4 regions of the Kitasatospora sp. NPDC089797 genome follow, and region 4 is predicted to be linked to each of the others. Evidence: riboswitches for the same ligand, from Rfam matches in the RefSeq annotation. Region 4 holds a riboswitch; each other region holds the start of a gene.

Region 1 (7,381 bases), on a different contig from region 4:
ACGTCCCGCTCCTTGAAACTGACCCGGCCGAGCTCCATGCGACTGATCTTGGACTCGGACGCGCGGATCGCGTAGCCCGCATCCTCACGGGTGATGCCGCGCGCCTCACGCAGGCGACGCAGCTGCGAGCCGAGGAGGATCCGGCGGACCATCGAGCCGCCGCCCGGCTGAACTGTGGTCATGCGGTCGAAACCTCCACCTAGGGCAAACAGCGCACAGTCTGCCATCAGTTGAGCGCTCACGGTGCCGATACTGACGGATGTTCCTATCAGTTCTGCACTCCGCACACCAGGATGCACGTGCATCCGGCGCTTGCATATGCCAATAGTGCGACTGCACGTGAATCGACTCTTGCATCTGCAGTGAGCGCACACCACCATGGTGCACGTGCACCTGCACATCCCTGGCAATCCCGCGGGCTCCGCGTCGACCCCACGCGCGACTCCGTGCACCGACCCGGCGGCGTCCCCCGCGCCATCGGGCGTTCGAGTGCGCGCGCGCCTGGTCGAAGGGGCGGCCGAGCGGCCGAGCGAGTCGGAGGTGACCGGCATGACCCCGGCGGGTCCAGCCGTGTCCGCCCCCTTATGGGAGGAGCTCTTCATGAGCACCGGTACGGCTTTGGCGGTTGACCCCCATGTGGTCACCTGTACGCTCGCTCCTCGCTTCGAAGCCGTGAGAACCGCTCGCGACTTCGCCCGGACCGCTCTCCAGCGCTGGGGCCTGATGGAGCTGTTCGACGATGTCGCGCTGGTCGCCTCGGAACTCGTGACCAACGCGCTCCGGCATGCGATCGGCGCACGGCCCGACCCCTCGGGCGGCGCCCTGGGCGAGTACGACTTTCCCACACAGCCGACCCCGGACGGACGGCTGCCGATCCGAATAAGCCTGGTGCACCGCGCACCCCAGGTGGTCTGCGCGGTGAGCGACCCGAGCAGCACCGGCCCGGTGGCCCGGGAGGCGGACTTCGTCGCCGAATCCGGCCGCGGACTGCACCTGGTGGAGTCGTTCAGCCGCTCCTGGGGCTGGCACCCGCTGGGCAGCGGCAAGGTGGTCTGGGCCATGTTCGAGGCGGAGCCGGTCGGCGGCGGACTGGACGGCGGCGGACTCGACGCCTGCGGGCCGGACGGCCGCCCGCTGGACGGACGGATCGACATCGGTGGACGGCACCGGCGCTCGGCCTAGCGCCGCACGGCGCACGGCCGGCCGACGGACGACCCGGGAGGACCACTCCCCGGGCCCTTCAGCCGGGCCCCGAGCCGGACCGGACGACGACTCCCGCGGGCCCGGTGACCCGGACGGTCCCGGCAGCCCCTGTGCCGCTCCCGGCCGTCGCGGGCACCGCAGCAGCCCCGGCCCCCAGGACCGCCCGCGGAACCGCTCACAGGACCAGGACGGGCCGGACACCCCGGGCCGCACGGTCCGTCACGGACCGGTCCGACCGCAGGACCGCCTCCCGGCGACGACAAAAAAGGCCGTCGTGGTGTCAGCACCCACGACGGCCCCCCGATGGTGGAGCGGCAGCCGGTCAGACCGCCAGGTGGTCGAACTCCCCGTCCTTGGCGCCCAGCAGCAGGGCGGAGATCTCGGCCCGGGTGTAGATGAGCGCCGGGCCGTCCGGGAAGCGCGAGTTGCGCATCGCGACGTCGCCGCCCGGGAGGGCCGCGAACTCGACGCAGTTGCCCTGGGAGTTGCTGTGCCGGCTCTTCTGCCAGACCACCCCCTGGAGGTCGGCGGCGGCCATCCCGTTGTAGGTGTGGTTCGAGCCGTGCGTGTCCTGCGAGTCGTGCATAGAAGTCTCCCGAAGAGCTCCGGAGTTGTCGTCCAGCGCGGCGCCCCCGGCACCCGCCGAACGAACGGACCGGCCCCGTACCGGCCCGGCACAACGCCTCACTTGACGCGATGATAGCCGCAGTGCACGTGCATCAGCACGGGACATTGCAGGTGCATGTGCCTTTTTACCGGTCGCCGCGAACTCTTCACGGGCCCTTCTCCTGACGGTACGTAAACGGACATAGCCGACTGAATCGACGAGTCGTCCATAACCGGCCGTGAGCGGCCCCCCGCTGAATGTTGATCTTCGAATGCCGGGAGTCGCACCGCCGTGACCCTCCGTCAGCCCGGCCACCGGCTGTGAGACATCTCACGCACCTCTCATGCAACGCGCCGCCCCACCGGACACGTCAGGAGCAACTGCGGGGGCCCACGCGGGGGTTGGGCGAAGAATGTCCGGATTGTAGGCAATCGACCCGGAGTCGACCGGCCAGGACACGGCCTCGGCACCGCGGCCGCCCGAAGCCCGTACGGCAGCCGACTGCAGGCCTGACGGGCCGATGTCCTACGATCTCCGGCATGAGCACCGCAGCCATCCCGGGCGCGCCACTGCCCGTCCGCACTCCAGGCTCCCGTGCGCGGGGGCGCCACCGCCGCCCCGAGCGCCCCGAGATCCGCACCGGCTCGCCGGCCCTGGTGCTCGCCGTTCCCGCGGCCGCGGGGCCCGAGTCCCGTTCGGTCGTCGAGGAACTGCTCTCGATCGTCCGCAGCGAGCACACCGGCGTCCAGGCGGCGGTCGGCTACCTCCCGGGCGGCGCCGAGACCGAGGACCCGGAGGAGCGCACCGTCGCGGAGCTGCTGGCGGCGGCCGCCGAGGCCGGACTGCCGACGCCCGTCGTGGTGCCGCTGGTGCCCGGCCCGCACGGCTTCCTGGCCGAACTCCACGCCCTCGCCGCGGAGTACGGCGCGACCGTCACCGACACGCTGGGCCCGCACCCGCTGCTCGCCGAGGCCGTCCACGTGCGGCTCTCCGAGGCCGGGCTGGCCCGGGCCGACCGGGCCCGGCTGTTCGCCATCGCGACCGCCGCGGACGGCGTGGTCCTGACCACCGTCGGCGGCGAGGAGGCCGCCGCCGCGGCCGGGATCACCGGCGTCCTGCTGGCCGCCCGCCTGGCCGTCCCGGTCGTCGCCGCGGCGCTCGACGTGCCCGGCTCGGTCGCCGGGGCCGTCGACCACCTGAAGGAGACCGGCTCCCAGCGCCCGGCGCTGGCCCCGCTCGTCATCGGCCCGGAGGCGGACTCCGAACTGCTCGCCACGGCCGCCGAGGAGACCGGCTGCCCGTCGGCCGCGCCGCTGGGCGCCTACCCGACGGTGGGCCAGCTGATCGCCTCCACCTACCTGGCCGCACTGCCGACGCCGACCGCGGAGGAGCTGGCCGAGGCGGAGGCCGTCGCCGCCGACGGGGCCGGAGAGGGCTCCCGACGGGCCCACGCGGCCGCCGAGGAGCCCCTGGAGGGCTGATCGGCGCCCCTCCGCGCCCCGCGACGCCGTCGCGGGCCACCCGCACCACCGAAGGGCCCGGAACCGCCGCGTTCCGGGCCCTTTCGGCGTGCACGGATCGCCCCTTTCGAGAGTTCAGCGGGCAATGCGGCGCAATGTCCGTTTCTGGTGCCTTTTGTCGATGAATAGCCGGCGCGTTGCCGGGCGCTCGATCCACGGGCGCTCCACCCGCCCGACCGTGCGCCCCCGTCGCACTTCGACGCTCCGTCACCTTTTTTCTGAGCCTGAGCCAATTGCGAGAATCAGTCGCGATATTGCTGGAAAATGATCACTTTCGATCATGAATTACGGCCCATTTGGCCTTTCCCGCTAAGCCGTGATGCGCATCACAGGTATTTGCAGTTTGAACTTAAGTCTGCTTAACGTGCTCCCCGTTCGTGACCACACGGACCCAGTTCATCCGCGACGCCGAGTCCTGCCGTCGGATGTCCTGGCAAGCGCGAAAACGCATCACGGCAGGAGCGGGGGAACCACAGGTAAGTCGCCCCGGACCATTTCCCGGAAACGGTCCAGGGCTAGGGGTGAAGCCGCGCCACAGCGCGGCCGGGCAACTCCAGCCCGAATCCGACAGCTCACCTCGCAGGCGTGGGAGAGGACCGCGTCTTCATGCTGCCTTCCAACGGCAACCGCCTGTCCAGCCGCACCCGCCGCGTGATCGCCGCCCTGGGCGTCGCCGGCGTCGGCCTCACCGTCCCCTGCCTCACCACCGGCACCGCGAACGCCGCCCCGGTCTCCACCTGGGACAAGGTCGCCCAGTGCGAGAGCGGCGGCAACTGGGCCATCAACACCGGCAACGGCTTCTTCGGCGGCCTCCAGTTCACCTCCAGCACCTGGGCCGCTTTCGGTGGCAACGCCTACGCCGCGCGGGCCGACCAGGCCACCAAGGACCAGCAGATCGCCGTCGCCGAGAAGGTCCTCGCCTCGCAGGGCCCCGGTGCCTGGCCGGTCTGCTCCGTCCAGGCGGGCCTGACCAAGGGCGGCGCCGCGGCGTCCGTCGACACCTCCGCCGGTGCCTCCACCGGCGCCTCCACCGCCAAGCCGGCCACCAAGCCCGCCGCGAAGGCGACCAAGCCCGCCAAGCCGGCCGCGCCCGCCCAGGACCAGGCACAGGCCTCCGGTGACTCGGCGTCCGCCGCCCCCGCCACCGGGTCGGCCGACAACACCTGGGCGCAGAAGCGTCAGGCACAGGCCCAGGCCGGCGGCTACACCGTCGTCGACGGCGACTGGCTGTCCACCATCGCCGACAAGCACAACGTCCAGGGCGGCTGGCAGCGGCTGTACGACCTCAACCGCACCACCCTGACCGAGGGCCCCGACACCATCTACCCGGGCCAGCAGCTGACCTTCGGTGACGGCGGGGCGGCCCAGGCCGGCCAGACCTCCGGCACCGCCAAGTCCGGCTCCGACTTCACCTGGTTCGACCGCTCGCAGCAGTCCGGCCAGGCCTCGAACGGCGGTGCCGTGAACGCCAAGCCGGTCGACCAGAGCAAGCCGTCCGGCTCCAAGCCGGCCGCCTCGAAGCCGGCCACCAAGCCCGCCGCGAAGCCCGCCCCGCAGACCCAGACCGGGACCCAGACCCAGACCCCGGCCGCCACCGGCAGCATGGCCGCCGCCGTCTCCTTCGCCCAGTCGAAGGTCGGCCAGGCCTACGTCTACGGCGGCACCGGCAACGGCGGCTGGGACTGCTCCGGCCTGACCCAGGCCGCGCTGCGCGCCGCGGGCATCAACATCCCGCGCGTCGCCGCCGACCAGGCCGCCGCCAGCACCCACGTCTCGCTGGACAGCCTGCAGCCGGGCGACCTGCTCTTCTGGTCGAACAACGGCCAGGACTCCGGCGTCTACCACGTCGGCATCTACATCGGCAACGGCCAGTACGTCGAGGCCGCCAACCCGAGCTCCGGCGTCCGCCTGCAGACCGTCGCCAACTGGGCGCCGGACTTCGCCGGCCGGGTCTGAGCCCGAGGTCGGCACGCGGCCGACGGATGCCGGCCGACGGATGACAACTGACAGATAACAGACAACAGATTTCATCAGCTGTCAGTTGTCGGCCCCCGACCGCCCCGGGAAGAGTCTGGTCGCTCTTCCCGGGGCTTCGGCGTCCCCGGAGGCCGGCCGCCGCATGGCCAAACCCCGCCCCGGCGGGCATGCTGCTGCTCTGCACCCGAGGAGGAGTCACCATGGCCCAGGTCACCGTCACGCTCGACGCGAACCTCGCGATCGACGCGATGCTGCTCTCCGGTACCAAGAACCCCCAGGACGCCGTCGAGCTGGTCCTGCGCGACTACCTGGCCCGCGGTCGCCGCACCGGGACCCGCACCGGCGACGCGGCCGACGGCCACCGGGTCACCGCCGACCGTCCCACCGTCCAGGAGGGCTGAGCCCGACCGCAGCCGGGCGGACCGCACGCCGACGGGCCCCGGAGGGCAACCGCCCTCCGGGGCCCGTCAGTTGAGACGCGACCCACCGGCCTCAGCGCGCGCACGCCCCGGTGGAACCCCGCATCACCAGCTCCGGCTGGAACATGAACTCCCCGCGCTGGGCCGCGTTCCCGCCGACCTCCTCCAGCAGGGCGTCCACCGCCGCCGTCGCCATCGCCTCGACCGGCTGCCGGATCGTGGTCAACGGCGGCTCGGTGAAGGCGATCAGCGGCGAGTCGTCGAACCCGACCACCGAGACGTCCTGCGGCACCGACAGCCCCCGCTGCCGCACCGCCCGGATCGCCCCGAGCGCCATCATGTCGCTCCCGCAGACGATCGCCGTGCAGCCCTTGTCGAGCAGTGCCCCGGCCGCGGCGTGCCCGCCCTCCACGCTGAACAGCGTGTGGTGGACGAGTTCCTCCGCCTGCTCCCGGCCGAGCCCGAGCACCTCGCGCATCGCCGCCGTGAAGCCCTCGATCTTGCGCAGCACCGGCACGTACCGCCGCTGCCCGACCGCCAGGCCGATCCGCTCGTGGCCCAGTTCGGCCAGGTGCTGGACGGCCATCCACATCGCGGCCCGGTCGTCCGGTGAGATGAACGGCGCGTCGATCTTCTCGCTGTAACCGTTGATCAGCACGAACGGCACCCCGCGCCCGGCCAGCCGGGCGTAACGGTCGTGGTCGGCCGTGGAGTCGGCGTGCAGTCCGGAGACGAAGACGATGCCCGCCACGCCCCGGTCCACCAGCATCTCGACCAGTTCGTCCTCGGTGGAGCCGCCCGGGGTCTGGGTGCACAGCACCGGCGTGAACCCGTGCCGGCTCAGCACCTGCTCGATCACCTGCGCCAGCGCGGGGAAGATCGGATTGCTCAGCTCGGGCGTGATCAGCCCGATCAGCCCGGCACTGCGCTGGCGCAGCCGGGTCGGCCGCTCGTAGCCGAGCACGTCCAGCGCCGCCAGGACGGTCTGCCTGGTGGCGGCGGAGACGTTCGCCTTGCCGTTGAGCACGCGGGAGACGGTGGCTTCGCTGACCCCCGCCTGCGCCGCGATGTCTGAGAGTCGCGCCGTAGTCACGGTCCCAGAGCCTATTGCAACCACGTCAGACCGCCCACCAGCCGGTGGCGTCCGGAGCGAGCACGGTCTCGCCGCCGTCCACCACCAGGTCGGCCGAGGCCAGCAGCAGCCGTCCCGGGGCCGCGATCCGCACCGGCTCGGCGGTGGTGTTCACGGTGCAGAGGAAGGAGCCGCGGCGGAAGACCAGAGTGCCCTCCGGGCCGTCCAGCCACTCGACCTCGGTGCCGGCGCCGAGGTCGGGCTGCGCCCGTCGAACGGCCAGCGCGCTGCGGTAGAGCTCCAGGGTGGAGGAGGGGTCGCCGGTCTGCGCCTCGACGCTCAGTTCGGCCCACTCGGCCGGCTGCGGCAGCCAGGACGGCCCGCCCGCGGCCGGGCCGAAGCCGTACGGGGCCTCGGTGCCGGACCACGGGATCGGCACCCGGCAGCCGTCGCGGTAGCCGTCCTGGCCGGCCTGGCGGAAGAAGGAGGGGTCCTGGCGGACCTCGTCCGGCAGGTCGGTGACGTCCGGCAGGCCGAGCTCCTCGCCCTGGTAGACGTACGCGGAGCCGGGCAGCGCGAGCAT
Region 2 (7,381 bases), on a different contig from region 4:
CACGCCTGGTACGGCGTGCTGCAGACCGGCACCTTCCCGTTCGACGACGTGACCTGGCAGTACCCGCCCGGCGCCGCGCTGGTGATCCTGCTGCCGGGCCTGCTGCCCTGGTCGTACCTGACGTCGTTCTGGGTGATCTGCGGGATCGCCGACGCCGCCGCGGCCGCGCTGCTGATCCGCACCGGGCTGCGCCGGGGCCGGACGCTGACCGGTGCCTGGCTGTGGGTGGTCGCGGTGCCGCTGCTCGGCCCGATGATCTACAACCGCTTCGACATCCTGGTCACCGCGCTCACCCTGGCCGGGCTGCTGGCACTGATCCGCCGCCCGGCGATCGGCGGGCTGCTGCTGGGCCTGGGCGGTGTGATCAAGATCTGGCCGCTGCTCGGCCTGATCGGCACCCCGTCCGGCCGCCGCACCCGCCGCGCCTGGACGCTGGCCGCGGCCACCGCCGTCTCGGTGGGCTTCCTGCTGGCGGCCGGAATGAACGGCGCCTTCGGGTTCCTGGCCTTCCAGGGGGCCCGCGGCATCGAGGTCGAGTCGGTCGGCGCACTGCCGCTGCACATCGCCCGGATGGCCGGGGGCTGGGACGGCAAGGTCACCATGAACTACGGCTCCCCCGAGATGCTCGGGCCGTGGGTCCCCGTGATCAGCAAGGTGATGATGGCGGGCACCGTGCTGGGCTTCCTGTGGCTGCTGCTGTGGCGCTTCACGGCCCGCCGCCGCAACGCGGCCACCATGTACGACGCGGCGCTGTGCGCGCTGCTGATCTTCGTGGTGACCAGCCGGGTGATCAGCCCGCAGTACCTGGTCTGGCTGATCGGCGTCGCGGCGGTCTGCCTGACCGTGCGCGGCACCAGCCAGCGGCCGGTGGCACTGCTGATCCTGCTCGCCTGCCCGCTCACCCTGCTCGAGTTCCCGACCCTGTTCACCCAGGTGCTCAACAGCGAACCGCTGGCGATCACCGTGCTGGGGCTGCGCAACCTGCTGCTGCTGACCGCCGCCGTGCTCTCCGGCATCCGGCTCTGGCGCTCCACCCGCGCCGCCGAGCCGCTGCCGCCCACCGTGGTGCTGCCCGAGCGGCCGGCCCTGCCGCCCGCCTCCGCCTACCCGGTGCGCCCGGGCATCGCCTACGAGCAGGACCTGCTGGACGGCATCGACCACCCGGCGGGGGTCCGGCCCTCGAACGGCCGCTGAACCCGGCCGTGAGACCCTCTCGCAGTCGTCAGCCCTTCAGGGCCGCCACCTCGGCCAGCCAGAGCCGGGTGAACTCCGCCGAGCCGGTGCCCAGCACCTCGCGCAGCAGCCGGTCCGTCCGCTGCTCCCGGTCCGCGCCCTGGCCGTCGTCCCCGCCGACCGCCCGGTAGAAGGCGACCAGCCGCTCGGTGCCGTAGCGGCGGGCGATCAGGTCGCAGGCGAGCCAGGACTGCTCGTAGGCCTGGGCGATTCCGGTGGCGCCCGCGGCGAAGTCCGCGTCGGCGGGCAGCGCGGTGGGCAGCCTCCCCGCCTGGACGTCCCGGGTCAGCTCGGGGGCGATCTGCTGGGGGCGGCGCCCGGAGTCGCGGTAGGCGGTCCAGTCGGCGACGCCCTCGGAGAGCCAGAGCGGGGTCCAGGCCCGGGTGTCGGCCCGGGTCGCGACGTGGGTGGTCTCATGGGTGACCACCACCTGGCGGCCGAAGTCGCTGAGCCGTCCGAACGCCTCGGGGTTGATCACCACCCGGTCCGCCGGGGTGTGCCGGGGCGCACCGGGGGCGGCCACGGTGACCGCCGCCATGCCCGTCCAGCCCGCCGGGTCGGCGTCCAGCAGCCGGGCGAACTGCGGCTCGGTGGCGGGCAGTTCGAGCAGCAGTCGGCCGGGCCAGGCGCCGCCCCAGACCGCGTTGACGGCCGGCACGGCGCGGTCCCCCACCGGGACCAGCCCGGCCGGGTCGGGGCCGTCGGCGAGGCCGAGGACCAGGCAGTGGGCGCCGGAGGCGGTCCGGACCGGGCCGAGGTCCCAGAGCGCCGGCGGCCCGCCGGCGGCCTCCTCGCGCTCGACCCGCCAGCCGCCCGGGTCCCGGACCAGCTCGATCCGGCGCGGGTACACCACCGGGTACTCGTCGTACCCGGCGATCCGCAGCGCCAGCTCCGCGGACGCGGTCAGCCGCTCCGGCCCGCCCGCCGACGCCGGACCGGACGGGACGACCAGGTTGCGGTACACCGCCTCGGCGCCCGCGAGCCCCGACCGGGCGGGCAGCGAGCGCGCCCGGTCGGCCAGCACCCCGGCCACCTCGGCGCGCCGGTCGACGGCCCGCCCGCCCGGCGCCGCCGGGGCGGCCGGGGGCAGCGACAGCTGGGCCAGCCCGCCGGCCGCCAGCAGCAGCGCACCGCGCCGGGACAGCACCCGGCGCGGCCGGTCTATCGGGAGGGGACCGTCGGCGCCGGCCGGGTTCGCGCTCAGAGCCGGACCACCCCCGAGACCGGCATCGCGTTGACGCTCTCGTACCGGACCCTGGCGCCCGGGTACGGGGCGTGCACCATCACCCCGCCGCCGGCGTACATCCCGACGTGGTGCATGTCCCGGTAGAAGATCACCAGGTCTCCCGGTCGCGCTTCGGAGAGGCTGATCCGCTGCCCGGCGTACGCCTGGGCCTGCGAGGTCCGCGGCAGGGTCACTCCGGCCTGCCGCCAGCTGTAGTACATCAGACCGGAGCAGTCGAAGGCGCGGGGCCCGGTGGATCCGTAGACGTACGGCGAACCGACCATCCGCACCGCCGCGGCCAGCGCGGCCGCCCCGCGCTCGGAGGCGGCCGGGGCGTTGCCGAGGTCCAGCCGGTCGGTGCCCCGGGTGGCGCGCTGCTCGGCCTCCCGGGCGTCCTGGGCCGCCATCCGGACCCGCTCGGCGGCGCCCAGGCCGTTGAGCAGCTTCTGGGCCTTGGCCAGCCGCTGCTGGATCTGCTGCTTGTTCTCGGCGAGCGTGCGGCGGGCCTGGTCGAGTTCGGAGAGCTTGGCCGCGGTCTCGGTGCGGCGCTGGTCGAGCCGGCGCTGACGGGTGACCAGCTCGTGCAGCGTCTCCTGCTGCCGCTCGGCGGCCTGGCCCAGGGTGCGGGCGCGGGCGAGGTAGCCCTCCGGGTCGGTGGAGAGCATCAGCTGGGCGGTCTGGGTCATCCCGCCGCTGCGGTACTCGGCCCCGGCCACCGCGGCCAGGTCGCCGCGCAGGTCGTTCAGCTGCTCCTGGGCCGCGGCCACCTCGCCCTGGAGGGTGGTGGTCTCGCCGACGAGCCGCTTCTGCGCCTCCTGGGCGGCGTTGTACTTCTCCGAAGCCTGTTCGGCCTCGTCGTACAGCTGCTCGACCTGCGCCTTGACCTCCTTGCGGTCGGGCGCGTCCGGCGCCCCGGGGGCGGCCTGGGCGCTTCCGGCGGTCGCCACGCCCAGGGCCGTGGTGGCGGCCGCGGTCAGTACCAGCGCACGGGCGAGCAGTTGGGAACGGCGGTGCACGGCCATGCGGCAGCGGCTCCAGTCCTGCGGCGCGGCCCCGCGGCCGCGCCCCGGTGGGCGGCCGTCGAGCGGGAGTCCGGTGGCAGACGTTAGCGAGTCCGGGCAAGTGAGTCCAAACCCCTCCCGACCCGAATATTTGACCCCTATTCGGACATCTGACCGAGGCGCCGGAAAAGCCGCAGGCCCGGCCCTCCGTACTGGAGGACCGGGCCCGTGGAAGCCTGGCCGGTCGGACGACCGAGCGAGGTCAGACCCGCACGATGGAGGCCAGCGGCATGTTGGAGACGGCCTCGTAGCGGACCGACGCACCCGGCTTGGGAGCGTGCAGCACCTGACCGTTGCCGGCGTAGATGCCGACGTGGTGGGCGTCGCCGTAGAAGATCAGCATGTCGCCGGGCTGCGCCTGGGAGATGTCCGAGCCGATCCGGGTGCCGGCGCCGGCCTGCTCCTGCGAGGTGCGCGGCAGCGACACGCCGGCCTGGTTGAACGCCCAGACCATCAGGCCGGAGCAGTCGAAGGAGCCGGGGCCGGTGGCGCCCCAGACGTACGGGCTGCCGACCTTGGTGGCGGCGGCGGCCAGCGCGGCGGCACCGTGCGAGCTGCCCGGGGCGACCTTGACCGGCGCGGCCGAGGAGCCCGAGCCGAGGTCGCCGCGGCTGCTGTCGCGCGAGGCGCGGTCGGAGCCGGCGGACTGGGAGGCGGCCTTCGCGGCGGCGTCGGCCTTGGCCTTGGCGTCGGCGGCGGCCTTGTCCTCGGCGGCCTTGAGCGCCTGGCGCTCCTGCTCGGTCAGCGTGTTGAGCAGGTCCTGGGCGGCCTTCAGCTTGTTCTGGACCTCGTCCTTGGAGGCCTTCAGCTGAGTGGTGGTCGACTCCAGCTCGGCGAGCTTGCCCTGGGCCTCGGTGCGGTCCTGGTCCAGCTTGCGCTGCTGCTCCTGGAGCTGCTTCAGCTGGTTCTTCTGGGTGCTGCCGGCCTGGTTCAGCGCACCGGCCTGGTTGAGGAAGTTGTCCGGGCTGGAGGAGAACATCAGCTGGACGGTCGGGGATATGCCCCCGTTGCGGTACTGCTCGCTCGCGATCTCGGCGAGACCGCCCTGGAGGTCGGTCACCTGCGACTGCTGCCGGGCCACCTGGTCCTGCAGGCCGGAGACCTGCTTCTCCAGCTCCTGCTGCTTCTCCTGGGCGGCGTTGTACTTCTCGGTCGCCTGCTCGGCCTGCTCGTTGAGCTGGTCGACCTGCTCCTTGACCTGGTCCTTGGTCGGCTGCGGGTCGGCGTGCGCGCCGGACTGCGCGGAGAGGGCGACGGCCGCGGCGGCGACGCCGGTGAGGATCGAGACACGGGCGCGACTGGCGGGCTTGGGACGACGATGGGACGCCACGAAGGCGGACTCCTTCTTCCTACGTCCGCCTACCGGGTGAGCTGACGGGTTCGGGCCGGAAGCATGCCCTACGACGCCTCACCGGCCCCAACCGCGGCCGACCTGGCGCCGATTCACCCCGGAGGAACGTGTGGTTCCCCGGCTCCGCTCCGCAGCGCCCCCGACTACTGGGCTCCCCTGTCGGGCAGTCGCTTCGACCTGCCCCGCTGTTTCGCGAACTCGGCGGTAACCACCGCCGCCACCCAGGCTGGGTGATCGACAGTGCGGTGGCTCGGAGCACGACCCTAGTAACTGAACCGTGATCCGTTCAAATCCTTGTCAGAAAAAAGACGGAAGATTACCCAGTTTCTTTTGTGAAAATGACTGATGGTGATCGTCGGCGCACGCAAAGCTGATCAGGTCTCACCGACCGACCGGCGCGTCGCGCAAACCGAAGCGCCACCCCCGATCGGGGGTGGCGCGGATCACAGGGCCGGAACGGGCTCCCGCGGCGTGTCGGTCCGTCAGATCCGGCGGATGGTGTTGATCGACATCGCGTCGGCCTTCATCACCTTCACCACGTCACCGGTGTGCGGCGCGTGGACCACCATGCCGTTGCCGATGTACATCCCGACGTGGTGCATGTCCCCGCCGTAGATCACCAGGTCGCCCGGCTGGGCGGTGGCCAGCGTCACGGCCGTCCCGATGTGGCCCTGCTCCTGCGAGGTGCGCGGCAGCGAGACACCGGCCTGGCCGTACGCCCAGACCATCAGACCGGAGCAGTCGAAGGTGCTCGACCCGGTGGCGCCCCACACGTACGGCGAGCCCTGCTTGCTCATCGCCTTCGCCACGGCCACCGCCGCGTAGCCGCTGGCCGGCGGCAGGTTGCCGAGGTCGACCCGGTCGCTGCCGCGCGAGGCGCGGTCGTCCTGCTGCTGCTGGGCCCGCAGCGCGGCCCGGTCGGCGGCGCTGAGCGAGTTCAGCAGGTCCTGGGCCGCCTTCAGCTTGGTGTTGACGTCCGACTTGGCCTGGTTCAGGTCCTTGGTGGTGGAGTCCAGCGAGGCCAGCACGGCGGCCGCCTCGGCCTTCTCCTGGTCCAGCCGGCGCTGCTGGTCGAGCAGGCCCTTGAGCGCCTCGGTCTGGCTGGCGCTGGCCTGCTGGACGCTGGACGCCTTCTCCAGGTAGCCGGACGGGTCGGAGGAGAGCATCAGCTGGACGGACGGGTCGATGCCGCCGGTGCGGTACTGCTCGCCCGCGACCTGGGCCAGGCCCACCTGCAGCTGGCTCATCTGGTCCTGGCTGCGGGCCACCTGGTCCTGCAGCTGGTCGGCCTGCTTGCGGAGCTGGTCGGCCCGCTCCTTGGCGCCGTTGTACTTCTCCGCCGCCTGCTCCTGCTCCTGCTGGAGCTGGTCGATCTGCGCCTTGACGTCCGTCTTGTTCGGCTGCGGCGCGGCGTGCGCGGCCACCTGGGCGGAGAGCGCGACCGCGGTCGCAGCGGCCGCGGTGAGCACGGAGACCCGCGCGCGGCTCGGCTGCTTGGGACGGCGGTGGGAGGCCAAGGGACCGGCTCCTTCTTCCATCGGACTCACCTGATCAGGTGAGATTCCGGAAAATAGGTTTGACGCCAGACCCTAGTGAAGATCTATCCGTTTTGCCACTCCCCCGAAGGCGTGAACTCCGGTTCCCCCACGGACTTCACCGGATCCGCACACCCGCCCGGCCACCGCCCCGACCTGCCGTCACCCCCTCCGGCCCCGGTCAGGGCCGGGCCAGCCGGTTCAACAGCAGCACCGAGGCCACCGGGCGCGCACCCGCCTTCCGCACGCCCTCCGCAACCTCCCGGTCGGTGGACACCACCACCACCGGACGGCCCTGCGGCTCGGCCCGGACCAGACGGCGGATCAGCTCGTCCGCGGTCTCCCCGGTCCGGCTGAACCGTACCCGCACCCCGCGGGGCGGCGCCATCAGGACCGGAACGTCCAGGTCCTGCCCGTCGAACACACAGGTGACCTCCGCCTGGGTGCGCTGGGCCAGCATCGCCAACCCGCCCAGCAGCCGGATCCGCTGCTGCTCCAGCGGCAGCGTCGGGTAGCCGGTCTTGGTCACGTTGTAGCCGTCCACCACCAGGTGCACCTGCGGGATCGCCAGCAGCTGGTCCAGCAGCGCCGGATCGTCCTCGGCCAGGCCGCGCCGGGCCACGTCGTGCGGCGAGGCCGCCCCCGGCACCACCGCCTCGACCAGGTCCGCCGGACGGATCTGGGAGACCGGCAGCGCCAGCTCCCGCTGCAGGCCCTGCGCCGACTGCAACACGGTGTCCAGCAGCAGCCGCAGCCGCATGTCCTCGACGCTGCGCCCCTCCCGGGCCGACCGGCGGCCCTGCTCGGCCGCCGTCTCCAGCTCGGACACCCGGTGCTTCAGCCGCCGCGCCTCGCCCTCGGCCGCGCTGCGCTCCCCCGCGGCCTGCGCCTTCGCCGCCTCCAGCTCCCCGGCCACCCGCCGGGTCTCGGCCTGCGCCCGGCGGGTGTCGCTCTCCAGCGACCGCACCTTCTTGCG
Region 3 (7,381 bases), on a different contig from region 4:
CTCGTGCGCCCAGTCCGGCAGTCCGTGCGAGGCGGTCAGCCGGAGCATCCCGGCGGAGTCCAGCAGGTAGAGCGCGGAGCCCTCGCCGGTGATCCAGCCCGGTCCCTCGGCGAGCACGGTGCCGAGCAGCTCGGCGGCGCTGGTGCAGCCGAGCAGCAGGCGCACACAGCGCATCGGACTGCGAACGGGAGAGGACACCCAATCTTCATACCCCATGTCGACGGTCCGCGGCCGTCCTCAACCGGCGCACCAGCACCAGCGTCCGGTCGTCCGCGACGTCCTGCGCGACCGCGTCCACCAGCCGGTGCGCCGCGCCCCGGACGGCCTGCTGCTGCGGCAGGTGGGTGCGCACCTCCGGCTCGGCGGCGGCCAGCAGCCGGTGCAGCCCCTCGTCCAGGTCCCGGCCCGGAACCTCGACCAGGCCGTCGCTGAACAGCAGCAGCGAATCGCCGTGCCCCAGCCGTCCCGCCAGCGCCGGGTAGGACGCCCCCGGCACCAGCCCCAGCGCCGGCCCGCCGTGCTCCGAGGGCTGCCAGCCGGTGCGCCGGCAGAACCGCACCGGCGGGGGGTGGCCCGCGTTGAACAGCCGGTAGCAGCCGGTCGCCGGGTGCAGCGCCAGGTGGACGGCGGTCGCGAAGTGGTCCTCCCAGCCCATCCGCACCAGGTGGTCGTTGGCGGCCGGCAGGAAGGCCTCCGGCGGCACCCGGCCCAGCAGCATCGCGAACGCGCCGGACAGGTGCGTCGACCGGGCCGCCGCCCGACTGCCCTTGCCCGACACGTCGACCAGCACCAGCTCCAGCAGGTCCTCCTCCGGGCGGTGGGCGCACAGCAGGAAGTCCCCGGAGAACGACGCGCCCCCGGCCGGGGCCAGCGCGCTGTCGAAGTGCCAGTCCAGCAGCCGTTCCGGGAGCCGGGCCAGGGCCCGGTTGTGCGCGGCCAGCTCCAGCAGCATCGAGTCGCCCTGCGTCCCGCGCAGCCCCAGCCGGTGCCGGAACCGGTTCGCCGACAGCACCGTCGCCCCCGTCGCGGCCAGCACCACCGTCACCCCCCAGCGCACCCCGCGCGGGTCCTGCACCACCGCGCCCAGCCCGCTGCCCGCCAGCGCGGCGCACACCAGCACCAGCAGCTGGCCCCGCCGCAGCACCAGCCCGCCCACCACCAACGGCAGCACCAGCGCGGACGGCGGCCAGCCGTACGGCAGCAGCAGCGGCAGCAGCCCCAGCAGCACCGTCACCCCGAGCAGCAGCCCCAGCGCCACCCGGCCCGCCCGGGCGTCCCCGTCCAGCAGCCGCCCGTACCAGCGCCGCACCCTCGCGATCAGTGCGGGCACCCGGGACCTCCGCCAAGGCGTGGGCGGTCCCCTGTCATGACCACCAGTCAGCCCGGTCACACTAACCCGTCCGGCGGCACCGGCCCCCACCCGACCGCCGCGCGGGACGCCGGCCCGGCGCGGCGCGGTCGGCGTGCTACGCCGGGCGGGGCCAGGAGCGCAGGCCCGTGGTCAGGGTGGTGACGAGGCGGTCGTGGGTGGTGGTGAGGTCCTCGGTGAGCTGGAAGGCGCCGGTGATGGACAGCGAGGCGAAGCCGTGGGCGAGGGAGCGGACGGTGCGGGCGGCGTGGATCGCCTCGGAGCCGTCGAGGCCGTAGCCGCGCAGGACGGCGATGATGACGCCGACCAGACGGGTGGCGGCGCGGGTGAGGTCCTCGTCCGGCTGCGGGGCCTGGGGGAGGGCGGTGTAGCGGTGCGGGTGGCCGGTGGCGTAGGCCTGGTAGGCGCGCAGGACGGCGGTGACCGCGTCGTCCCCGCTGCGGCCGACGGCGGCCTCGGCGAGCCGGTCGGCGAGCTCGTCGGTGACCCGGACGGCGATGAGCCGCCGCAGTTCGGCGAGGCCGCCGCTGACGTGCTTGTACAGCGAGGGGGTGGCGACCCCGGCACGGGCGGCGACGGAGGCCAGGGTGAGGGCCTCGGTGCCCTGCTCGTCGAGGAGGGCGAGGGCGTGGTCGACGACCTGGTCGGGGGTCAGTCCTACGCGGGGCATGGGTGCGGGTCCTCCGTACGGACGAGGGTCAGGCGAGTTCGGCGAGGAAGGGCAGCAGGGCGTCGGCGACGGCCTGCGGGTTGTCGGCCATCGGGTAGTGCCCGGACCCCTCGATCATGACCTTCCGCGCGCCGAGCTTCCCGGCCTGGAGGTCGGCGACGGCCTCGGGCTCCGGGAAGTCGGGGTCCTTGCTGCCCATCAGCACGAGGGCGGGGCAGCGGACGGCCGCGCACCAGCCGGTCGGGGCGGAGTCGCCGGTGACGTAGCCGCGGGTGGCGGTCCGGCGGCCGGGGGTGCGCAGGGCGGCGACCAGTCCGTCCACGTAGCGGTCGAGGTCGGCGGGGCGGGGGCCGGGGAAGGCCATCCTGCGCAGGTAGTAGCCCCAGACGCCGGGCCAGCGGACCATCGCGGCGCCCATCACGACCATCACGCCCCGCATCAGGGCGTTGGAGCGGTGCTCGACGAAGGCGTCGATCAGGGCGATCCCGGCGACCCGCTGCGGTGCGTCCCCGGCGATCCTGACGACGGTGGCGCCGGTGTAGGACTGGCCGACCAGGACGGCCCGCCCGATGCCGAGGTGGTCGAGCAGGGCGAGCACGTCGGTGGCGATCGCGGCGGGGCCGTAGTCGTCCCAGACGATCGAGGACTCGCCGAAGCCGCGCAGGTCCATGGTGACGACCCGGTGCCCGGCCGCGGTGAGCAGCGGGTGCAGGTGCCGGTAGGCGTGGCGGGAGTCGAGCATGCCGGGGAGCAGGACGACGGGGGTGCCGTCGCCCTGCCGGGTGTCGTCGTACGCGAGCCGGCCGCCGGGCACGTCGAGGTACCGGGTGTTCGGGGTGGTGGTGCCGTTCATGGTGGGCCTCCGCTGGCTCGCTCTGTGCTGCCGATAGCCATAAAGCTAAGGCTAATAGCCTTAGCCGTCAAGCCCCGCCGGGCCGGCCCCGCCCGGGGGCCGCCGGGCCGGTCCCCGGCTCGCGGCCCGCCGGGTCGGCGCGGCTCAGGGCCCCTCGACCCGGAACGGGTCGTGCTCGCTGAGCAGCTTCTCCAGCCGGGCCTGGTCGACCCGGGCGACGGTGTCCGTGGACTCCTGCCGGTCCCGGACCACCTTGGCCAGCGTGAACGAGGAGGTGACGGTGTAGAGGAGGCCGATCCCGAGGAAGGCCCGGGTCCAGCCGCCGACGGGCAGGTAGGCGATCCCGACGGCGAGGGCCGCGGCGGAGAGGGTGAAGGAGAGGACGGCCTGGACGTAGTACGCGGCCGTGGTCCGTGACTGCATCGGTGCGCTCATGGCGCCAGGATGCGGGCGGCCGGCCCGGTCGCACATGAGTAGGAGTACTCAGATGGGGCCAGGTGCTTGAAGGATCGTTCGTTGACGTCCGATCACCTGCTCCACAGCCGTCCCGGACGGATGGCTTGGAATCAGAGCCTCCTAGGATTAACGTTTGATAACGCAGCGCGGTCGTCAACGCCGTACCCAGACGGCACCGTGCGCCGTCGCCTAATCCCGCCGGCCGGCCTCCGGGCAGGTCAGGGAGCCGGGGAACCACGTTCCTTGGGGTGAATCGGCGGGGCCCCGGCCCGGCCGTAGGAGACCTTCCTGCTCCGAACCCGTCAGCTAACCCGGTAGGCGCGAAGGAAGGAAAGGAGCGCGCCCCCGTGGCGTCGACGCACACCCCGGCACACCCGGCCGGCCCCGCAGCCGGTACCCAGCTCCTCGACCACCCCGTCCCGGACGACCCCGGGGCGCTCGCCCCGGAGGCCGAGGCCAACCGCCACCGGATGCCGCGTCAGACCCGCGGAGCCTCCCCGCTGCTCGGCGTCACCGCCGTCGCCGCCACCCTGGGCGCCACCGGCTTCGCCTCCGCGACCCCGGCCGCCGCGCCCGCGATCGAGGCCCAGGACGAGTCCCCGGTCGCCCTGGCCGCCGACCCCGGCCTCGCGCTCGCCGCCCGCATCCAGCAGCAGGCCGACAGCCAGCGCACCGCCGCCGAGGAGGACGCCCGGGTGCAGGCGGCCCAGGAGGCCGCGGCCAAGGCCGCCGCCAAGGAGGCGGAGGCCGAGCGGGCCGCGGCGGAGGCCGAGCGGGCCAAGGCCGCCGCCCTCACCCTGCCGGTGAAGGACTACAACCTCTCCGCCCACTACGGCCAGAGCGCCCGCTACTGGGCCCACCTGCACACCGGCCTGGACTTCGCCGCCGACACCGGCACCGCCGTCTTCGCGCTCGGCCAGGGCACCATCACCTCGGCCGGCTGGTCCGGCGCGTACGGCTACCGGATCGTCGAGACCCTGCCCGACGGCACCGAGATCTGGTACTGCCACCTCTCCTCGATCATCAAGGGCTCCGGCAAGGTGACCGCCGGCCAGCAGATCGGCAAGGTCGGCGCGACCGGCAACGTGACCGGCCCGCACCTGCACCTGGAGGTCCGCCCCGGCGGCGGCGCCCCGGTCGACCCGGAGACCTGGCTCCAGCAGCGCGGCCTCACCCCGTAGCCACCGCCGCGAAGGCCCCGGACACCCGGTGTCCGGGGCCTTCGCGGTACCCGTTCCGGCGGGTGCGTCACTCCGGCGGCAGCTGCGCCAGGTACGCCTCGATCTCCGCCGCCCCCGGCTCCGGCGCCAGCTCGGGGAACTCCTCCACCAGCAGCCGCGGCAGCCCGGGCACCGTCCACCCGCCCAGCAGGTCGAGCGCGGCCTCGGCCGCCGCCGTCTCGAACTCCTCGAAGCCCCCGGCCAGTTCGTCCGGCATCGGCCGCCCCAGCGCGTTCAGCTCGGCCAGGTTGCGGTAGCTGCGCCGCATCAGGCCCTGCTCCAGCAGCCGCCGCGCGCCGTCGGTGGCCATACCGACCGACAGCACCCGGCCCGCACCCCACCAGCCCTGCTCGTCCGGCTCGTCCAGCCAGCCGGTCGGGCCCAGCGCCTCGTACCCGGCCAGCCGCTCCTCCTCGGTCAGTCCGGCGAAGCCGGCCAGCCAGTCCCGGACGGCCGCCGGGTCCGCCACGTCCACGTCGTGGGCGTGCAGCAGCACCGCGTACAGCCGGGGCCAGGTCACCAGGTCGGCGCGGCGCAGCAGCCCGGCCGCGACCTCGCCCTGCCACTCGGCCTCGGCGTGCAGCCGCTCCTGCCGTTTGGCGTTGAGCCGCTTCGCGGCCCGCTGGTGGTCGACCAGCAGCCGCACCGCCTCGCCGTAGGCGAGCGGGTCCTCTTCGGGCGCGGGTTGGACGTACAGGTGGAGCCGCTCGTACAGCAGGTGCTCCACCGCGTCGGAGGTCAGTTCGGGCCAGCCGTCGTGCATCCTGCCCTCGCCCAGCTCCAGCAGCGCCAGCACCGTGCGCAGCGGCGCCTCGGCCACCGGCGCGCGGTCCTGGCCGGCCGCCCAGGCCAGCAGGTCGGCGGCCCTGGTGCGCGGGGCGAGTCGCAGGTCTTCGTCGTTCATGTTCGAAACGGTAGTCGCCGGGCGCGGGTAGGGTCGGCAGCCATGGTCCCGATCCGACTCCTCGGCCCCAGACTGGCCGTCCGCGAGTACCACCACACGCCGGCGGAGGTGGACGCGCTGCACGCGCTGTTCGGCGACCCGGAGGTGACCCGCCACCTCCCCTTCGGGCCGTGCGACCGGGAGACCTGCGCCGACCAGCTGGAGCTGTACCTGGAGGAGGCGATGGCCGAGCCGCGGTCCACCTACCGGCTCGCCATGGTCCGCCGGGCGGACGCCGAGGACCCGGCGGACGCGGTGCCGGTCGGGCAGGCCGCGCTCACCCTCGGCACGGACGGCTCCGCCGACCTCGGCTACGTGCTGGGCAGCAGGGTCCGGGGCCTCGGCTACGCGGGTGAGGCCGCCGGGCTGCTCTGCGGGCTCGCCTTCGGCGCGCTCGGCCTGCACCGGCTGGCCGCCTCGGTCGACGCGGACAACACCGCCTCGGCCAGGGTGCTCACCCGGCTCGGCTTCCGGGCGGAGGGGCGGGTGCGGCAGGACGGGCCCGCGGGCGGCGCCCGGCGCGACGCGTACCGGTACGGGCTGCTCGCGGCCGACTGGCCCGGCCTCCCGCCCGACCTCCCGCCCGCCCGGTAGCCGCCGGCCGGGGGTTAACCCCACCCCCGGGCCGCCGGGCCGCCGGATGTCCGCCGGGCCGCGCCCCGGGCAGACTGGATCACGTCAGCGAGTGGTGACGGACGCGAGCACGAGGGGCCGGGGGCCGGAGATGAGCAGCAGCGGAAGCACGCTGGGTCAGGACTGGGACGCCCCGGGCGGCTACGGCGACGACGGAACCCGCCCGGCCCGGGCCCGGCGCACCGAGCAGCCGCCGGGCTTCTGGCGGGCGCCCTTCTCGGGGCACTACTACCGGGAGGTCGGCTACGTGCTCACCGGGCTGCCGATGGCGATCGTCGGCTTCGCCGTCTCGATCGCGCTGTTCTGCTTCGGCCTCGGCACCGTCGTCACCGTCCTCGGCCTGCCGGTGCTGGCCGGTCTGACCAGCGCCGGCCGGGGCCTGGGGCTGGCCGAGCTGGTCCGGGTGCGCGGGCTGCTCGCCCTGGACGTGCCGGCCCCGGCGCCGGTGCGCCAGGTCCGGCCGGGCGCCTGGGGCGCGATCACCGCCCGGCTGGCCGACGGGGCCGGCTGGAAGGCCGCGCTGTACCAGGTGGTGATGTTCCCCTGGGCGGTGTTCAGCTTCACCATGACGCTGGTGTTCCTGGTGCTGGGCTGGGCGATGGCGCTCTACCCGGTCTACCACTGGGTGTTCCCGCGCTACACCTCCTGGCGCGGCTACCAGCTGTTCGACTTCACCGACAGCCACCACGTCCGGCACGCCTACTACATCGAGGGCACCTGGCAGATCGCCGCCTTCTCGGCGGTCGGGCTGCTGCTGGTCTTCCTCACCGCGCAGCTGGTCCGCGGCCTGACCGGCGTCAACCGGGCCGCCGCCCGGGGCCTGCTCGGCGGCTGAGCCGCCCCGGGCGCCGCCCGCCGCCCGGCCGCTCCCGGTCCTGTCCGGCCCTCCCGGGGCCCCCTGGCCCCTCCCGCCACGGCCGCGCCGAGGACGCGTTCCGGACCCGGACGCGCTCCGGATGCGGGCGGGGCGGGCCCGTGTTCGGATGACCGGGTGATCACCGCCCCCGGCCCGGACCCGGACATCCTGGTCACCTCCCGTCCGCTGGACGAGTACTGCTCCCTCTTCGGCCTCACCCGGGCCGGCCTCGCCGCCCTGCCCGGCCCGCTGCTGGACTGCCCGGGCGGTGCGGCGGGCCTGGTCGCCGAGGCGCGCGAGCTGGGCTGCCGGGTGATCGCCGTCGACCCGGCCTACGCGCTGCCGCCGCCCGAGGTGGCCGCCCGGGCCCTGGCCGCCCGG
Region 4 (7,381 bases):
TGCCGGTGACGAAGGCGCCGTCGTCGGAGGCGAGCATGGCGATCACGCCGGCCACCGTCTCCGGGCCCGCGAAGCCCTGGCCGAGGGCGGGGGAGAGCTTGGCGAGCAGGCTGAAGTCGGCGTCGGCGGGCAGGCCGGGGTTGTTGGTCATGCCGCTGTCGATGCTGCCCGGCGCGACGCAGACCGCGCGCAGGCCCTGCTTGGAGTACTCCGAGGCGATCGCGTGGGTGAACGACTGGATGCCGCCCTTGGTCGCGGCGTAGGCGGCCATGTAGGGGTGGGCGAAGGTCGCGGAGGTGGAGCTGAAGTTGACCACCACGCCCCTGCCGTTCGCGAGCAGCGCGGGGAGCGCCTCGCGGGTCATCAGGAAGGTGCCGGTCAGGTTCACCGCGAGGAGCCGGTTCCAGAACTCCAGGGTGGTCTCGTGGGTGTGCGAGGAGCGGAGGATGCCGGCCGCGTTGACCAGGACGTCCAGGCCGCCCAGGCCCGCGATCGCCTCGGCGACGCCCGCCACCACGGCGGTCTCGTCGGCGATGTCCAGCACCTGGACGGTCAGCCGGTCGGCGGTGCCGTCGGCGGTCGCGCGGTCCAGGGTCCTCTTCAGGCCGTCCTCGTCGACGTCGACTGCGACGACCCGGCCGCCCTCGGCGAGGACCCGGTGCACGGTCGCCTGGCCGATGCCAGAGCCGCCGCCGGTGATCAGGACGTTCCGTCCGCTGAAGCGCTCCATGGTGGTTCTCCTTCGTTCGCGGTCTCTCGACCTTGAGAGGCACGGTACGCCTTCATGGCACGTTGCGCCAATAAGTCTCGACGTGCCATGCCAGCGCCATCTGCCACTGCGACGCGATGTGCCACGGTGCCGCCCGGATGCGTACGCTGACCCCTGTGACCGGACGCCCGACCCTGACCCAGCGCCGCCGTGACGCCACCCGGCTGGAGATCGCCCGCACCGCCGCCGCGCTCTTCGCCGAGCGGGGCGCCGAGGCGACCACCGCCGAGGAGGTCGCCGCCGCCGCGGGCATCTCGCTGCGCACCTTCTACCGATACTTCTCCGTCAAGGAGGACGCCGTCGCCCCGCTGCTGGCGGCGGGCGGGCAGCGCTGGGTGGACCTGCTCGCCGGGAGTCCGGCCGAGCTGCCGCTGCGCGACGCGCTGGAGCGGTCGGCGGTCGAGTCGCTGACCCCGGCCGACGACGAGGCCGTCGAGGCGATGCACTGGACCCGCAGTCTGCTGCGCGACCCCCGGCTGGACGGCACCTGGCAGCGGGTCCACTCGGCGTCGGAGGAGCGGTTGCGGTCCGTGCTGGCCGACCGCTGCCCGGAAGGCGCCGACCCGCTGGAGATCCGGCTGGCCGCCGCCGCGGCCACCGTGGCGATCCGGGTGGCCCTGGAGCAGTGGGCGGCCTCGGAGGCGTCGGTGACCGGCCCGGGCTCCCCGCAGGACCTCGGGGCCCGCTGCATGCGCGAGCTCACGGCGGGCCTGCGGCTCTGGGGTCGGACGGCCGAGGCGTGGCCCCACGGCCGCAGCCGCACAGCCGCCGATCAGCTTCCTCCCAGCTCCCGCTAGGGTTGGTCCTCGCGCCCCGGTGGGGGAACCGGGGTGACCACCTCGGATGTCCCTGAGCGGAGGGGGCGTGGAGTTCGAGGCGTGGGAGCAACTGGGACATGGGTCTGACGAGCCACAAAGTGCTGGCGCTGACCGTACTGATAGCGGTCGTGATGATGGTCGGCACGGTCTGGCTTTGGCCCAGACTCGCCAGGAAGAGCTGGCAGGCGGTGCTCGGCCGGATCGGCACGCTGCTCGCCACCCAGCTCACGGTGCTCGCCGCGCTCGGCCTGGTGGCCAACAACTACTTCGCCTTCTACAGCAGTTGGGACGACCTGCTGGGCACCGGCAGCACCGGTCCGGTGGTGATCCACAACAAGGCGGACGCCTCCGGCCGCCTGCTCGTGGAGACCATCGGCCAGGCCTCGGTCAAGGGCGGTGGCGCGATGGGCCGTGAGCCCGGCCAGTCCGGCGAGATCCGCAAGGTCCGGATCGACGGCAAGGAGAGCCGGCTGTCGACCGAGGGCTTCGTCTACCTGCCGCCGCAGTACTTCCAGCCCGAGTACGCGCACCGGCAGTTCCCAGCCGTGATCGTCAGCACCGGGTTCCCAGGAATCGCCGAGAACCTGATCACCCGCTTCAACTACCCGGGTGCGGCGCTCAAGCTGCTGCAGGAGGGCCGGATGCAGCCGACCGTCATGGTCATGCTGCAGCCCTCGCCCGCCCTGCCGCAGGACACCGAGTGCGAGGACATCCCGGGCGGCGCCCAGTCCGACACCTACTTCACCAAGGACGTCACCTCGGCGATCCAGGCCAGCTACCGGGTCTCGACCGATCCGCACGCCTGGGCCTTCATGGGCAACTCGACCGGCGGCTACTGCGCCGTCAAGCTGGCCATGCGCCACCCGGACGTCTTCCCGACCGCGGTCTCCCTGTCCGGGTACTACGACGCCGCCGACGACCCGACGACCGGTGACCTCTTCGGCGGCAGCAAGCAGCGCCGCAACGAGGCCGACCTGATGTGGCGGCTGAAGAACCTGCCGCAGCCGGACGTCTCGGTGCTGCTGGCCGGCACCAAGAAGGGCGACGGCAACTACAAGCGGGACACCGAGGCGTTCGTCGAAGCGGTGCAGAGCCCGATGAAGGTCTCGTACAGCATGCTGGAGAACGGCGGCCACAACTTCGAGACCTGGAACGCGCTGCTGCCGTCCTCACTGGAGTGGCTGTCCCAGCACCTCAAGGTGCCCGCCCAGCCGGGCCGGACCGCCTGACGGACGGGGTCGCCCGGGCCGGGACCCCGCTCAGGCCACCCACTCCAGCGTCCCGGTGTGCAGCTGGCCGACCCGGCCGCCCTCGCCCTCGAAGGTCCAGAAGGCCCGTACGGTGAGTGCGTTGAGGTCCATCACGTGACTGACGGTGATCCCGCTCTGCTCCGTCCAGCTGACGAAGTAGATCTCCGGAGCGACCTCGGCGACGTGCAGCCGCACGTCCTCCCACTGGCCCGCCGACTCGCCGAGGCCCTCCCACCGCAGCCGGGTTCCGTCGGCCGAGTAGGAGTTGCGGAAGGCCGCGCCGTTGTCGACCCGGAAGACGTAGGTACGGCCGGCGAAGGCGGGCAGGGGCGCGGTCATGGTGGGGCGGGACCTCTTCTCGGGAGCGAGCGGCAGGGTGCGGTCGGACGTGCGGTCGCACGGTCACGGACCGTGCGGATCGTGCGGGTCGGGCACGGTGCACTTGTGCACCGCGGAAAACGTCAGGGTTCCAATTTATCCGACCGGGCGGACTCGGGCGGCCCCGCACCACGGTACGGTCCGCCACCGCCCGGCCGCGCACGGTGTGCGACCGGCACATGGGCGTCGACGGCACGCCGGTCCTACCGTCCACGCCCATGAGACGCACCCCCACGACCACCCCCGCGCACACCCCCACGACCAGCCCCACCGGGACCCCCACGAACAGCACCCCCGCCGGACGCACCCCCGCCGGGCTCTGCGCCCTGCTGCTGACCCTCACCGCCCTGCTCCTCGGCGTCCCCGCCGCCGGTGCGGCGAGCGGCGCGCCCGCAGCGGTGGCCGCCGCCCCGCCGGTCCTCGAAGCGACCTTCCCCGCCCCCGGCAACGGCTGGGCGAAGGTCGAGCGCTACCTCGACCCCACCCCCGGATTCCGCGCCGAGCAGTTCCCGGCCGACGGCCGCGGCGATCAGGAGGGCGCCCGCCGCACCTACTTCGGCACCGGCGAGCCCTCCTCGGCCCGGTTCCTGCTCTACTCCGCCACCGGCTGGGACACCGGCGGCACCGGCACGCCCGTCCTGCTGGTCCACGGCGCCAACGACAGCGCCGACCGCGCCTGGGCGAACCCGGGGGAGAGCGGCAGCTGCGGGGCGTCCAGCTGTCCGTCCACCGGCCTCGCCCAGTACCTGGCCGGCACCGGCCGCCGGGTCTTCGCCGTCGGCTTCGCCCACAAGCAGGGCGACAACCTGCTCCAGGCCCAGGCCGTCGGTGACGCGCTCGCCCTGATCCGGGCCCGGCTCGGCGTCCCCCGGGTCGACGTGGTGGCCTGGAGCAAGGGCGAGGTGGCGGCGAGGGCGTACGTGTCCTCGGTGCGCCCCTCCTGGGGGCGGGCGTACGCGGGGGACGTGCGCCGCCTGGTCACCCTCGGCGGGCCGAACGGCGGGCTCGACTACGTCTACGCGCACGGCTGGGACTTCGACCTGGTCACCTGGCCCGCCTGCGGGGGCACCGCCAACGCGCCGTCCCCGCACCTGTTCATGACCTGCTACGGCACGTACACGGCGCAGCCCTGCCTCGGGGTGCTGCCGACCGGAGGCAGCGACTGCTACCCGGGCCAGCGCCAGCTGCTCGCCCGCTGGGACGCGACCTACGGGGTGGACACCACCGCCCAGGACTGGTGGACCACCTACTACGGCGGCCAGGGCTTCTACACCTCCGGGCAGGGCATCCAGGCGGCCGTCGACGCCGGCTCGCTGATCGCCCCGCTCCAGCGCGCCGGGATCCCCGCCTCGGTGCCCACCTACCTGCTGGCGGGCGGGTCGGCCGACATCCCGGGGGTGCTGAACGAGAACCGGGGGCCCAGCGACGGCATCGTGTTCACCGCGAGCGCCCTGGACACCACCGGGATCGCGACGGTCGGCGGCACCCGGCTGCTCACCGGGCTCAACCACCTGGAACTGGCCTGGGCGCCGGACGCCGAGGCCCAGGTCGCCCGCTGGCTCGACTGAACCGCCGGGCACCGCCGCGCGATTGATCAACTCGGCCACCACGCAGCGTGGTTGATCGACACCACTGTGAGCTGTGCGACAACCGGCCGGATCCGGTTGTCCGTTCACGGACGGCCTGCCTAGCCTGCAACCGTCGTCCGCCGTCGCGGACCCCGCCGCCGGGACGCCGAGTCCCGTCCACCCGCCGGCGGGTACTCGAGCACCACAGCGGACGGGAGCGGGGGAACCAAGGTCAGTGCCCGGCCCGTGCGCACCAGCGTGCGGGCCGCGGCTAGGGGTGAAGCCGCTCCACAGGCGGCCGGGCAACTGCAGCCCGAATCCGACAGCTCACCTCGCAGGCGTCGCAGAGGACACCCCATGCACCAGCCTGCCCGGCGCCGCCGCGCGCCCCGCCACGCCCGTCCCTCCCGCCGCGGCCGCAACGCCGCCCTCGCCGCCACCGGGGCGCTCGCGATCACCGGCGCCGGCCTGCTCGGCCTGCCGTCGGTCCCCGGCGCCCAGGCCGCCACCGGCCCGACCGTCACCCAGGACCGCCTCGGCCCCGCCACCATGGTCGCCGGCAAGGCCGCCACCGCCTCGCTGGGCCTGCACTCCTCGTCCTGCTTCACCGCGAAGACCGTCGGCGTCGGCGTCCGGGACGCGCACGGCGCCAACCTGGACTTCCCGGGCAGCGCGGGCAACGTGCGAATATGCCCGAGCGGGTTCGCCTTCACCAGCGGTGCCCGCTCGCTGCCCGCCGGGACGTACACCCAGTTCGGCTTCTGGCAGGACCTCGGCGGCACCTGGCACAACCTGCCCTCGCAGCAGCTGGTGGTCTCGGCCACGGCGACGCCCACCCCGGCCCCCACCCCGGCCCCGACGGCGAAGCCCACCACGACCCCCACCACGACCCCCACCACGACCCCCACCGCGACGCCGTCGCCGACCGCCACGGCCACCCCGACGACCCCCGCGCCGTCCTCCCCGATCGCCGGCAAGTCGCTGACCTGGTCGGACGAGTTCAACGGTCCGATCGCCTGGGGTCAGCGCTGGGTCGGTGACAAGAGCACCGCGTACAAGTACGGCAACCACAACCCGGGTGACAACAAGCTCGACTGGCTGAACAAGAACAACGTCACCGTCGCGAACGGCGTCGCCACCTTCACCGCCACCCCCGGCGGACCGGCCCTGGAGAACGGGCAGCAGTCCTGGAACACCGGTTTCCTGACCACTGAGGGCTCCGCCGAGGGCTTCCAGGTCAAGACCGGTGACTACGCCGAGGCCCGGGTCAAGATGCCCTCCGTGGCCGGCGCCTGGCCCGCGCTGTGGAGCTGGAAGAACGGCAACGGGGAGATCGACTCCTTCGAGTACCACCCCGACAACCCGAGCCTGCTGGAGCTGACCAACCACGTCAACCCGAGCGACCCGGAGTACTACACCGACACCAAGGCCGTGGCCAAGGACCAGTGGGTGACCATCGGCACCTACTACGGCGCCAACTCGGTGGACTGGTACGTCAACGGCGTCAAGGTGCACTCGGACAACAAGGGCGTGGGCGCGAACTTCTCCGCGTACCTGATCCTCAACCTCTCGGTGAGCGCGGGCAAGTACCACCCGGCGCCGCAGGGGAACACCCCGATCAGCTTCTCCGCCGACTACGTGCGCGTCTACCGCTAAGCCGTCCGGCCGGGGTAGCCGCCCGAGGACCAGCCGCTCTCAGGAACCGGCAGCCCGCCGACCTCGCCGAGGTCGAGCGGCTGCCGGTTCCTGCGTCACGGGACCTTCATCGCCAGGAAGTTGACGGACCGTCAGGGGGCCAGCACCTGCCCGAGGCGGGTCGCGATCTGGTGCATCACCGGGACCAGTGCGGATGCTCCCGCCTGCTCCTCCAGCGCCCGGATCCGGGCCTCCGGGCCGGACACCGACAGGGCGGTGGGCGTCGGCGCGCCCGGGACCGCGAGCGCGATGCAGCGGACGCCGATCTCCTGCTCCTGGTCGTCGACCACGTAGCCGCGCTCGCGCGCCTCGGCGAGCTGGTCCATCAGCTCCTGCGGGTCGGTGAGGGTGTACTCGGTGTGCGCGGGCAGCGGGTTGGGGCCCAGGACCGCGCGCGCCTCGTCCTCCGGGAGCTGGGCGAGCAGCGCCTTGCCGACGCCGGTGCAGTGCGGTTGCACCCGCCGTCCGACCTCGGTGAACATCCGCATCGAGCGCCGCGACTGCACCTGTCCGACGTACACCACCTCGCCGCCCTCCAGCACCGCCAGGTTGGCGGTCTCGCCGGTGGCCTCCATCAGCTCGGCCAGGTACGGGCGGGCCCAGCTGCCGAGCAGTCGGCCGGCCGTCTCGCCGAGCCGGATCAGCCGGGGGCCCAGGGTGTAGCGGCGTGCGGTGTCCTGGCGGACATAGCCCTGCTGCACGAGGGTACGGACCAGTCGGTGGATGGTCGGCATCGGGAGGCCGGACGTGGTGGAGAGCTCGCTGAGCGTGGCGACCCCGCCCGAGTCGGCCAGTGCCTCCAGGAGTTGGAAGGCGCGCTCGACGGACTGCACGCCGCCGCTCGCGCGGTCGGCGCCTGTCGTCGGTGCTGTGTCGGGGGTCGCAACCACCGGCGTTCCCTTC

Evidence for each region. A riboswitch is a leader RNA that binds a small molecule or an ion and turns the genes downstream of it on or off. The one in region 4 is predicted to bind cyclic di-AMP.
Region 1: linked by a shared signal. The riboswitch ahead of AB0O91_RS34930 (transglycosylase family protein) and the one ahead of AB0O91_RS19725 (glycoside hydrolase family 16 protein) in region 4 are both predicted to bind cyclic di-AMP.
Region 2: linked by a shared signal. The riboswitch ahead of AB0O91_RS23125 (NlpC/P60 family protein) and the one ahead of AB0O91_RS19725 (glycoside hydrolase family 16 protein) in region 4 are both predicted to bind cyclic di-AMP.
Region 3: linked by a shared signal. The riboswitch ahead of AB0O91_RS24575 (M23 family metallopeptidase) and the one ahead of AB0O91_RS19725 (glycoside hydrolase family 16 protein) in region 4 are both predicted to bind cyclic di-AMP.

Annotation. Positions count from the first base shown of each region.
Region 1 covers NZ_JBFBGS010000060.1:12,141-19,521, forward strand. Annotated here, with positions in the region: gene AB0O91_RS34910 (helix-turn-helix transcriptional regulator) at 1-182, opposite strand, end outside; gene AB0O91_RS34915 (ATP-binding protein) at 601-1,182, shown strand; gene AB0O91_RS34920 (DUF397 domain-containing protein) at 1,526-1,789, opposite strand; gene AB0O91_RS34925 (hypothetical protein) at 2,350-3,291, shown strand; cyclic di-AMP (ydaO/yuaA leader) riboswitch at 3,759-3,929, shown strand; gene AB0O91_RS34930 (transglycosylase family protein) at 3,937-5,286, shown strand; gene AB0O91_RS34935 (hypothetical protein) at 5,508-5,708, shown strand; gene AB0O91_RS34940 (LacI family DNA-binding transcriptional regulator) at 5,800-6,819, opposite strand; gene AB0O91_RS34945 (glycoside hydrolase family 13 protein) at 6,845-7,381, opposite strand, start outside.
Region 2 covers NZ_JBFBGS010000028.1:32,987-40,367, forward strand. Annotated here, with positions in the region: gene AB0O91_RS23110 (glycosyltransferase 87 family protein) at 1-1,194, shown strand, start outside; gene AB0O91_RS23115 (hypothetical protein) at 1,223-2,380, opposite strand; gene AB0O91_RS23120 (NlpC/P60 family protein) at 2,434-3,480, opposite strand; gene AB0O91_RS23125 (NlpC/P60 family protein) at 3,722-4,849, opposite strand; cyclic di-AMP (ydaO/yuaA leader) riboswitch at 4,860-5,016, opposite strand; gene AB0O91_RS23130 (NlpC/P60 family protein) at 5,353-6,387, opposite strand; gene AB0O91_RS23135 (NYN domain-containing protein) at 6,587-7,381, opposite strand, start outside.
Region 3 covers NZ_JBFBGS010000030.1:94,993-102,373, forward strand. Annotated here, with positions in the region: gene AB0O91_RS24550 (SpoIIE family protein phosphatase) at 1-198, opposite strand, end outside; gene AB0O91_RS24555 (PP2C family protein-serine/threonine phosphatase) at 206-1,330, opposite strand; gene AB0O91_RS24560 (WHG domain-containing protein) at 1,467-2,039, opposite strand; gene AB0O91_RS24565 (alpha/beta hydrolase) at 2,068-2,892, opposite strand; gene AB0O91_RS24570 (YiaA/YiaB family inner membrane protein) at 3,037-3,327, opposite strand; cyclic di-AMP (ydaO/yuaA leader) riboswitch at 3,525-3,683, shown strand; gene AB0O91_RS24575 (M23 family metallopeptidase) at 3,696-4,529, shown strand; gene AB0O91_RS24580 (hypothetical protein) at 4,597-5,472, opposite strand; gene AB0O91_RS24585 (GNAT family protein) at 5,515-6,105, shown strand; gene AB0O91_RS24590 (sensor domain-containing protein) at 6,236-6,979, shown strand; gene AB0O91_RS24595 (hypothetical protein) at 7,136-7,381, shown strand, end outside.
Region 4 covers NZ_JBFBGS010000022.1:138,720-146,100, forward strand. Annotated here, with positions in the region: gene AB0O91_RS19700 (SDR family NAD(P)-dependent oxidoreductase) at 1-730, opposite strand, end outside; gene AB0O91_RS19705 (TetR family transcriptional regulator) at 847-1,566, shown strand; gene AB0O91_RS19710 (alpha/beta hydrolase-fold protein) at 1,665-2,816, shown strand; gene AB0O91_RS19715 (phenolic acid decarboxylase) at 2,847-3,176, opposite strand; gene AB0O91_RS19720 (lipase) at 3,434-4,783, shown strand; cyclic di-AMP (ydaO/yuaA leader) riboswitch at 4,974-5,139, shown strand; gene AB0O91_RS19725 (glycoside hydrolase family 16 protein) at 5,141-6,439, shown strand; gene AB0O91_RS19730 (IclR family transcriptional regulator) at 6,571-7,368, opposite strand.